Regions from separate parts of the Vibrio sp. JC009 genome, predicted to be linked through region 3. Evidence: predicted binding sites of a transcription regulator. Region 3 holds the regulator's gene; each other region holds the start of a gene.
What was found. The regulator PurR, encoded in region 3, represses purine synthesis genes. The targets are predictions, from matches to a motif close to TNANGNAAACGTTTNCNTNA.
Positions count from the first base shown of each region.

Region 1: the regulator PurR is predicted to act here: its motif matches at 1,968-1,987, upstream of L3Q72_RS11690 (NCS2 family permease).
Region 2: the regulator PurR is predicted to act here: its motif matches at 1,822-1,841, upstream of folD (bifunctional methylenetetrahydrofolate dehydrogenase/methenyltetrahydrofolate cyclohydrolase FolD).

Region 1 covers NZ_CP092106.1:2,635,446-2,638,727, reverse strand. The annotation lists gene L3Q72_RS11695 (aminoacyl-histidine dipeptidase) at 1-1,038, opposite strand, end outside; gene L3Q72_RS11690 (NCS2 family permease) at 2,022-3,282, shown strand, end outside.
Region 2 covers NZ_CP092106.1:848,894-852,175, forward strand. The annotation lists gene L3Q72_RS04050 (lytic murein transglycosylase) at 1-736, shown strand, start outside; gene folD (bifunctional methylenetetrahydrofolate dehydrogenase/methenyltetrahydrofolate cyclohydrolase FolD) at 894-1,754, opposite strand; tRNA gene L3Q72_RS04060 (tRNA-Arg) at 1,945-2,021, shown strand; gene L3Q72_RS04065 (transporter substrate-binding domain-containing protein) at 2,181-2,963, shown strand; gene L3Q72_RS04070 (hypothetical protein) at 3,069-3,236, shown strand.
Region 3 covers NZ_CP092106.1:1,994,496-1,997,777, forward strand. The annotation lists gene torR (two-component system response regulator TorR) at 1-100, opposite strand, end outside; gene torD (molecular chaperone TorD) at 346-993, shown strand; gene purR (HTH-type transcriptional repressor PurR) at 1,217-2,221, shown strand; cyclic di-GMP riboswitch class I at 2,346-2,453, shown strand; gene L3Q72_RS08890 (TfoX/Sxy family DNA transformation protein) at 2,572-3,159, shown strand.

The sequences.
Region 1 (3,282 bases), 640 kb from region 3:
AACCACACCCTGGATTTCATCGCTCATACGGATAACACCGTTTGGACAGGCGTTCAGTGCGGCAATAAAGCGTCTTTGATCTTTGGCTCTGAAGGCGTCTTTTGCATCTTCTACGATCTCGTACAGAGAAAGAATGTCGGTTTCCACTTTACCCAGTTCTTTGCTCAGGATCTGAGTAAACTTAGTGAATAGATCGTTCAGGCGGCCTTCGTTGATCAGAGGAACGGCAACGGTGGCAAAAGCTTCACGTGGAATGGCGTTGCGAAGGCTGCCGCCACGGAAATCAACCAGCTTTAGTTCCAGCTCTTCAGCGTGACCGGCAAGGAAGCGTGCCAGCAGTTTGTTTGCGTTGCCACGGCCTGTGTGGATATCACAACCTGAGTGGCCGCCTTTCAGACCTTTCAAAGTCAACTGGCGGGTAACATAGCCTGCCGGAAGAGGCTTGCGGCTGATATCAAAAGTCAGAGAGGCGTCGATGCCGCCTGCACAGCCCATGTAAACTTCGCCTTCCTGCTCTGAGTCAGTGTTTAGCAGGATATCGCCTTCAAGCCAGCCGGCTTCAAGACCAAATGCGCCTGTCATACCTGCTTCTTCATCAACGGTCAGCAACACTTCAAGCGGGCCGTGCTGGATATCGACAGCGTCAAGTACCGCAAGACAAGACGCCATGCCAATACCGTTATCTGCACCTAGCGTCGTGCCCTTAGCGGTTACCCACTCACCGTCAATATACGGAAGGATAGGATCAGTCAGAAAGTCATGAGAAGTGTCTTCATTTTTCTGAGGCACCATATCAATATGCGCCTGAAGAACAACGCCTTTGCGGTTCTCCATGCCTTTTGTTGCCGGTTTCTTGATAAAAACGTTACCTGTAGGATCTCGGCGAACATCCAGTCCTTTTTCTTCTGCCCATGAAACAATGTACTGAGCCAGTGCTTCTTCGTGCTTTGATGGATGCGGGATGGAGCAGATCTTGTCGAAAAACTGCCACAGTGACTGTGGAGCAAGATTGCTGATTTCTGAATGAGGTTTAGTCACAGGTAACTCCTTAAAATGTCTCCAGACCAGAATATCTAAATAGACATACCTAAGATTTTGAATGTTTTTTATCGTTATACCCAAGTAATCTGAATGATTCTTCTCTAGATTGCTTGGGTATAAAGCCAAAGATGTCGAATCATATCACTGACAGCTCTGAGACAGAAGGCTAACAGCACTTGCAGGCGGACAAAGTGTGCTTACGAGTTGTAACTAAATTACAGAATTATGAATAAATGATAAATAATGTGACTTTCATCACCATTGCTATTGTAATTTTATTTCATGGTGCTATAGTTACCTCAACTTCAGCAATGAAGAGAAAATGCTCAAAGGAAGAGTCCGTATATCGCCTCCAGGGAACTGAGAAATCAAACTAGAAGTGTTTAATTGGTTTAAAAAGGTGATAAATATGAAAAGCTTAGTTTCAGGAAAGTTTTGGTCTAAAGAGTTGAATCTTACCCGGAATTTTCACTACCCGACATACTTTGGCTACTAACAGAGCCAAGATTATGTAATTGAACTTCACGTTCACCCCATTTGATTTGGAATTTTATTACAATCTCTTAGATTGAACTTATTCTAGCGCCACCCTGATTAGGTGGCGTTTTTTTATTTCCGCAATGTAATCCATTACATATTTCTGGTTTGGCCGGGAAAAGTTAGAAAATAGAAAAAATCGTTTCTTTTTCTATTTAAAAGTTACCGCAATTTATACTTTATTGACTGAAAGTTTATAACATGGGTGAAAAGCGCTCACTAATGAACGAGAGTTGTTTTCTGTGTAATTGCTTGTATTTCAAGTAAATTTTAATCTCTTATTACGATTTAAGTATAAGTTGAACTAATTAGTTCTTTAGAAATATTGATGTGCTTCTAATTTCTGGTGGAAATTGGAATTTGATAACTTTATAATTCGCGCCAATCGATTACGCAATCGTTTTCTTTAAACCTAAATATTTCTTTACAGGAACCTGACTATTATGTTGGAGAAACTATTCAAGCTGAGTGAGAACAACACTGATGTTCGCACAGAGGTGATTGCAGGTGTAACAACCTTTTTGACAATGGCTTACATCATTTTTGTAAACCCTGCAATCTTGTCTGCTACAGGCATGGATAAAGGCGCTGTTTTTGTTGCTACCTGTCTTGCAGCAGCTATCGGCTGTTTTGTAATGGGTCTTATTGCAAACTATCCTATTGCACAGGCTCCGGGTATGGGTCTGAACGCATTCTTTACTTACTCTGTTGTACTGGGCATGGGTCACACCTGGCAGGTTGCTCTGGCTGCCGTGTTTGTTTCTGGTGTGCTGTTTATCCTTCTTAGCGTATTTAAGATCCGCGAGTGGATCATCAATGCGATTCCACTGTCTCTGCGTACTGGTATCTCTGCCGGTATCGGTCTGTTCCTGGCGTTTATCGCACTTCAGGGTGCCGGTATTGTTGGTGATAACCCTGCGACACTGGTTTCTCTTGGTGACATCACTTCTCTTAATGCGATTCTTGCAGCAGTTGGCTTCTTCCTGACGATCGCTCTTGTACACCGTGGCTTTAAAGCGGCTGTTATGATTGCGATCCTAGCAGTAACGGCTCTGGGCGTAATTTTTGGTGACATCCAGTACTCTGGCATTATGTCAACACCGCCAAGCATTGCACCTACATTTATGCAGCTTGATTTTGCTGGTGTATTTGAAGTGGGCATGATTTCAGTTGTGTTTGCCTTCCTGTTCGTTGACCTGTTTGATACTGCGGGTACTCTGGTTGGTGTTGCCACTAAAGCTGACCTTATTAAAGAAGACGGTAAGATTCCTCGCCTGAACCGTGCTCTTCTTGCTGACTCAACAGCAACTTCTGTTGGTGCACTTCTGGGTACTTCGAGCACAACTTCTTATATTGAAAGTGTTTCTGGTGTTGCTGCTGGCGGCCGTACCGGATTAACTGCAGTTGTTGTTGGCATTTTGTTCTTACTTGCATTATTCTTCTCGCCTCTAGCAGGTATGATCCCGGCATATGCGACATCTGGTGCACTATTCTATGTTGCGATTCTTATGATGTCTGGCCTGGTATCGATCGACTGGCGTGACCTGACAGAAGCGGCTCCGGTAGTGGTTGTGTGTCTTCTGATGCCTCTGACTTACTCTATTGCTGAAGGTATTGCTCTTGGCTTTATCTCTTTCGCAGTAATTAAGCTGGCAGCGGGTAAAGGTCGTGAAGTGCCTATCAGTGTTTGGGTTCTGGCTGCTA
Region 2 (3,282 bases), 1.1 Mb from region 3:
ACCTGACTGGAAGGTAAAGCAGGCGAAGGATTTATATAAAGAGCATTATGATGTGCTGCAAAGAGTAGGTAAGCAATACGGTGTTCAGCCGAGATTTATTATTGCTCTGTGGGGCGTAGAAAGTAATTTTGGCCGCTATACCGGCGGGTATCATGTTATCGATGCTCTGACGACCATGGCTTATGACGGCAGACGTGAAAAACTGTTCCGTAGTGAAACAATGGCTGCGCTTAAGATCCTTGACCAGGGGCATATCAAGGTCAACGATATGAAGGGCTCATGGGCCGGCGCTATGGGGCAATGTCAATTTATGCCTAGCTCCTTCCTGAATTTTGCTGCAGATGGTAACAACGACGGCAGAAAGGATATCTGGACCACTAAGGCTGATGTATTTGCCTCTGCAGCCAACTATCTGAGCCAGTCTGGCTGGGATGACAAGTATACCTGGGGACGCCAGGTTAAAGTGCCGAAGGGACTTTCATCGGATCTTACCGGAAGAAGTGCAGACAAAGGTAAAACGCTTCAGGAGTGGAGTAAGCTGGGTGTGACGAAATACAATGGTGCAGCCCTGCCTAGCCCTTCCGAACCAATGAAAGCCTGGCTGATTATGCCGGATGACAGAGATGGTCGTGCTTACCTGATCTACAACAACTACCAGGTGCTGATGAAGTGGAACCGTTCTTATTACTTCGGTATCGCAGTCAGTCATTTGGCTGACCGGATAAAGTTTGATTAGTGACCTGGGTTAAAAACTAACTTTGCGTCATCCCGGAAATAGCGAAGCCATTATCCGGGATCTACTGTCTGCGCGCTGTAGAGTCAGCAATGGTCTTTGGCTTTACAACGCGCTTCAATCAGATTCCCGGTTACTCGGGAATAATGAAACAGTCCGGTTACTTCACACCGTTGTACTGCTCACAGGCAATCATGGTATTTTCAATCAGAGTCGCAACTGTCATCGGACCAACACCACCCGGTACAGGAGTGATAAAGCTGGCATTCTCTTTTGCTGCTTCATAATCCACATCACCAACCAGCTTACCGTTTTCTAAACGGTTGATGCCAACATCGATCACCACGGCACCTTCTTTGATCCAAGAGCCAGGAATAAAGTTTGGTTTGCCCACTGCAACCACCACAACGTCAGCCTGACGTACAAAAGATTCCAGATCCTGAGTAAATCTGTGACAGGTCGTTGTCGTGCAGCCTGAAAGCAGAAGTTCCAGAGTCATAGGGCGGCCAACGATATTAGAAGCACCAACGATCACTGCATGCTTACCACGCAGTTCAATGTTGTAACGATCAAGAAGAGTAATAATACCCTTTGGCGTACAGGAGCGCAGTTTAGGAATACGCTGAGCCAGACGGCCTACGTTGTATGGGTGGAAGCCGTCCACATCTTTATCAGGATGAATCTGCTCAAGCACTTTAGTGCTGTCGATACCTGCAGGAAGCGGCAACTGAACCAGGATGCCATCCACTTCATCGTCTTCATTTAACTGATCAACCAGATCCAGCAGTTCCTGCTCTGTTGCTGTCGCTGGCAGGTCATAGGATTTAGAGACAAAACCCACTTCATCACAGGCTTTACGCTTACTGCCGACATAGACCTGAGAAGCCGGGTCTTCTCCAACCAGAATTACCGCAAGGCCCGGAGCTCTCAGTCCAGCCTCTGTTCTTGCTTTTACACGAGCCGCAACTTCCGAGCGGACCGTTTGTGAGATTAGTTTTCCATCTATATTTTGAGCAGTCATAAGTTCCCTTAGGCTGTATGGTGATCAAGAGTGCGGGCATTGTCGCAAAAAACGGACTTAATAGCTATTGCGCAAACGTTTGCCTGTTCGAAAATTCATAGAGTTGAGTTTTTTTTAGTCGGTTGAACCAGAATGTTTAATAAAGGCATTGACCTGAAAAAGTCTTCTCGTATAATTCACACCCTATAGCGCGCCCTTAGCTCAGCTGGATAGAGCACCTGCCTTCTAAGCAGGTGGTCACAGGTTCGAATCCTGTAGGGCGTGCCATTATTCAGACAAAGCCCCGGTAACTCTATGAGTTGCCGGGGCTTTGTTGTTCTTACCACCCCTAAGACAGAACTTAAATCTCATAAATAAACATGAGCACTATTCCGGCTGAGTTCATATGCTAAAGTGTAATTAATCGCATTTTTCAGTGGAGCCGGCATGTTTTGGTTCAGGATCTTACTGAGTAGTATCTTGCTCTCTACTCCCGCTTTATCAAAGGAAACCATTCGGCTCACGAATGGTGAATGGCCTCCCTATTTATCCGAAAATCTGGCCCATCACGGCTATGCATCGCATATTGTCACTGAGGCTTTTGCTACGGTTGGTGTCGATGTCGAGTATGGCTTCTTTCCCTGGAAACGTTCGTATCAGTATGCAAAAGACGGGATTAGCGGCTCTGGTGAAATATGGCATGGTTCTGTTGTTTGGGTATTTAATGCAGAGAGAGCAGAAAGCTTTATGTATACCGATGTTGTGATGACTGACTATCAGGTTCTGTTCCACCTTCGTTCAAATCCGCTGGATTGGACAACTATCGATGATCTGCAGGGAAAAACGATTGGAGGGACGCTGCACACCTTCTATCCACAACTTGAACTAGCCGCGGAAAGTGGCGTTGTTCAGTTAGAGAGAGCCCGTGATTATCAGACTTTATTCACTCGTCTTCTTGCGGGCAGGATAGACGCCGTTCCCCACACCTGGAGCGTTGGCCGGTATTTTTTGAAGAATCACTTAACAGCTGAGCAGCGTGAAAAGATTACGTTCTCACCCACAGTGATGCAAACCAAACCGTGCCACATCATCTTGTCTAATCAGATTCCACAGAATGAAAAGTTTAAAGCGTTATTTAATCAGGGACTTAAAAATATAAAGGCAAATGGCACATATCAAAGGTTGCAGGAGAATCTGGAGAACGGAGTGTACGATCTGCCATTGCCATAGGCTGTTCAATTGATGTATTGATAAGATTCTTCTTTAGCGGTGAATTTTCAAGCAAATAGACCATACTATAAGGAGCAGGTGAGATTTACGTAAGGACTATCGCGTATGAGAAACGAGCCCATCTTTGGTGTCAGACTCAGTATCTGGCTTACTCTGATAGTGGTTATTCTGTTTTACTTCTATGTGGAATTCTGGGGAGGAGAGGATAGTTTTATGAGCTTTCTTCGGCAGGTGCAGTATTATACCCAGAAGCATCTGACCATATTTCAGTAAGTTGACGGCGATTCGGTGGATTTATGTGTAACGCCGGTAACAAAAT
Region 3 (3,282 bases):
TGTCCGCTTCGCTTACCTGGTAACCTTCATTCTGAAAGTAACCCACAAGCTTGCTTCTGGTCACAATATCATCTTCTACTACTAATACATGGCTGCTCATAATCACCGCTTTCATTCAGTCCAGAGTTATTAATGGGATTCTATTCATAACTATTAACAATTCTAGTTCATATTGCCGGAACTGTGAAAAACATTACTGTTTATTGACTCAACGCAAGTATCTGAAGTTGCGTTAATTTTTAAATATAAAGTGTCACATTTTTTCATATTAGTGGTTAGTTTTATTCATATTTTTTGTTTACACTTATAATCAATATATTAATAAGACTTGGTAGGAATTCAGTGATGGAAGAAACAAAAGCGTTTAACGAAAAGAGAGCGGAAATTTATTGGTGGTTATCCAGCCTTTTTGCCAAAGAACTAACTCAAAAAGAGCTTGATGCTTATCAGACACCGGAAATACGTTCATTTTTATCCGGCCTTGGTGAAAATGAGATCTTAAAACCATCAGTCGACAGACTGACAGATGCACTGAACCGCCTGCAGGACAGAGAAGACGCACAACTAGAGCTTGCTGCTGACTTTTGTGACCTGTTCCTGAAATCAGATAAGGGCGGAGCACTACCTTATGCTTCACTGTATATCGGTGACTCTGGCCTTTTGAACGATAAACCCGCTCAGGAAATGGCCGAGCTGATGCAGAAAAAAGGCATCGCCATTCAGGAAGGCTTAAATGAGCCAGCTGACCATATTGCTCTGGAATTAGACTTCCTGGGCAACATGATTATCCGTTCCAACGAGCTGGAAAAGCTGGAACATATTAATGACGCGCTTATTGAGCAAAAAGCCTTTATCGAAAAATATATGCTGAGCTGGTTCCCTCAATTTAGCGAGAAGTGCCAGAAGTTTGATGAATTTGGTTTTTATGCCAGCGTCGCAGCCTTTCTTGTGGACTTCTGCAAACTGGATTGTACATACTTAGGCGGTGAATAGTACCCATTAAGTATATTTGTGAAGAAACGCCCGTTTAGGGCGTTGTCTGCCGAAGCAAATAGGTCTAAAATCGGGGCCGCAATCGATAAAATATGAATCTTGCTGCAAACCGCTATCACTTTTAATAGCGGTTTTTGTGTTTTAATCACAACTCAACCTACTGTTGATAATACTATAATAAACACAAACCATTTGATGTTGGCAGCATACACAGGACAAATTTATGGCCACAATTAAAGACGTAGCACGCCTGGCAGGTGTATCTACCACTACTGTATCCCACGTTATAAATAAAACCCGTTTTGTTGCTGAAACCACCCAGCAAAAAGTAATGGAAGCGGTTAAAGAATTAAATTACGCACCAAGTGCTGTTGCACGCAGCCTTAAGTGTAACTCAACCCGTACCGTGGGCATGCTGGTAACTCAGTCAACTAACCCTTTCCTTGCTGAAGTTGTCGATGGCTTTGAAAGCTACTGCTACCGTCAGGGCTATACGCTGATCCTGTGTAATACCGGCGGTATCTACGAGAAACAGCGTGATTACATCCGAATGCTGGCAGAAAAGCGCGTTGACGGCATTTTTGTTCTCTGTAGCGACCTGACTCCTGAGCTTCAGGAAATGATTGAAGGCCTGACTGATATTCCTAAAGTGATTATGGACTGGGGCCATGGCGAATCACTGTCAGATAAGATTATCGATAACTCAGAAGAGGGTGGCTACCTTGCGACCAAATATCTGATAGAGCGGGGCCACGAAAATATTTTCTGCCTGAGCGGTTTCAGAGACAGAACGCTTTGCATTGAGCGTATTCAGGGTTATAAGCGCGCTCTTGACGAGTTTAATATTGAGTTTAACGAAAAGAACATTCTTGAAGGTAACTTTGAGTGTGATACTGCCGTTGAAGCCGCTGATAAGATTCTGGCGATGGAAAACAGACCAACAGCCGTTTTCTGTTTCAACGATATTATGGCGCTAGGGCTGATGAGCCGCCTGCAGGAAAAAGGCATTCGCATTCCGGAAGACATCTCTGTGATCGGTTATGACAATATCGACCTTGCAGCCTACTACTCTCCACCGCTAACGACTGTGCACCAGCCAAAACGCCGTGTAGGTAAAACCGCGTTTGAAATTCTGCTGGAGAGAATCAAAAACAAGGAGCATGAGCGTCGTATTTTTGAGATGCACCCTGAAATAATCTCGCGTAAGAGTGTTTTGGTTCGTAACTGAGTTGTTAAATAAAAAGAGTTTCTGTTAAATATCTCACCCAATATTACCTATCTTTTTTGAACAAAGATCACGTTAACCATCAAATAGCGTGATCTTTGTTCATTTTTTTACTATATTTATTAGGTCACGACCAAGGCAAACCATTTGAAAAAATGGGACGCAAAGCCACCGGCCTTAGCCTATAATTAGTTTAACCAACTGATTTTAATAGAAAGGCAGCGGGGTTGCCGAAAGCAAATTAGCATTCAGAAAACGCGAGTTTTACCGTTTTCTGACAACAGATCACATAGATTTGCTAATTTTCTCGGAAACAAATTGGTTGAAGCAATTTTTAACCCGAGACAAGCACCATGGATAAACCAGTATTAAAAGATTCACTCAGACTTTTCGAACATTTTGGTAAAGTCAAATCACGTTCAATGTTTGGTGGATTTGGCATTTTTGTTGATGAGACGATGTTTGCTCTTGTCGTAAATGATGCCCTTCATATTCGCTCAAACGATTCTACAATTGAAGAATTCAAAGCTGCTGGCTATAAGCCTTATGTTTATAAGAAGCGTGGATTCCCGGTTGTTACAAAATACTTCGCACTTCCGCAGGACTTTTGGGATGACACTAACGACATCCTGAAAATTGCTGAGCATGCCCTAAATCTCGCTAAGGAAGAAAAGGCACACCAGGCAGAGGAAAAACCAACCCGCCTGAAAGACCTTCCAAACCTGCGTCTGGGCACAGAACGCATGCTAAAAAAGGCCGGGATTAATTCCGTAGCCGAACTAAGACAAGCTGGCTCTGTTGGCGCATTTAAAGCGATCAAACAGACAAACTCAACCGTTAGCCTTGAACTGCTTTGGGCGCTGGAAGGCGCACTAAAAGGCAAGCACTGGTCTGTGATTACTAAAGAACGCAGAGATGAGTTGATGAGTAAGCTGGACTAGTGTTTCAACTTCTCAGCTAACTGAACATAAAACCGCTGTCACCAAACAGCGGTTTTTATTTTTTTATGAAATAAAAACCGCTCCGCCCCTGTCCTTATATCCATGTGACCTAAAAAAGCTATA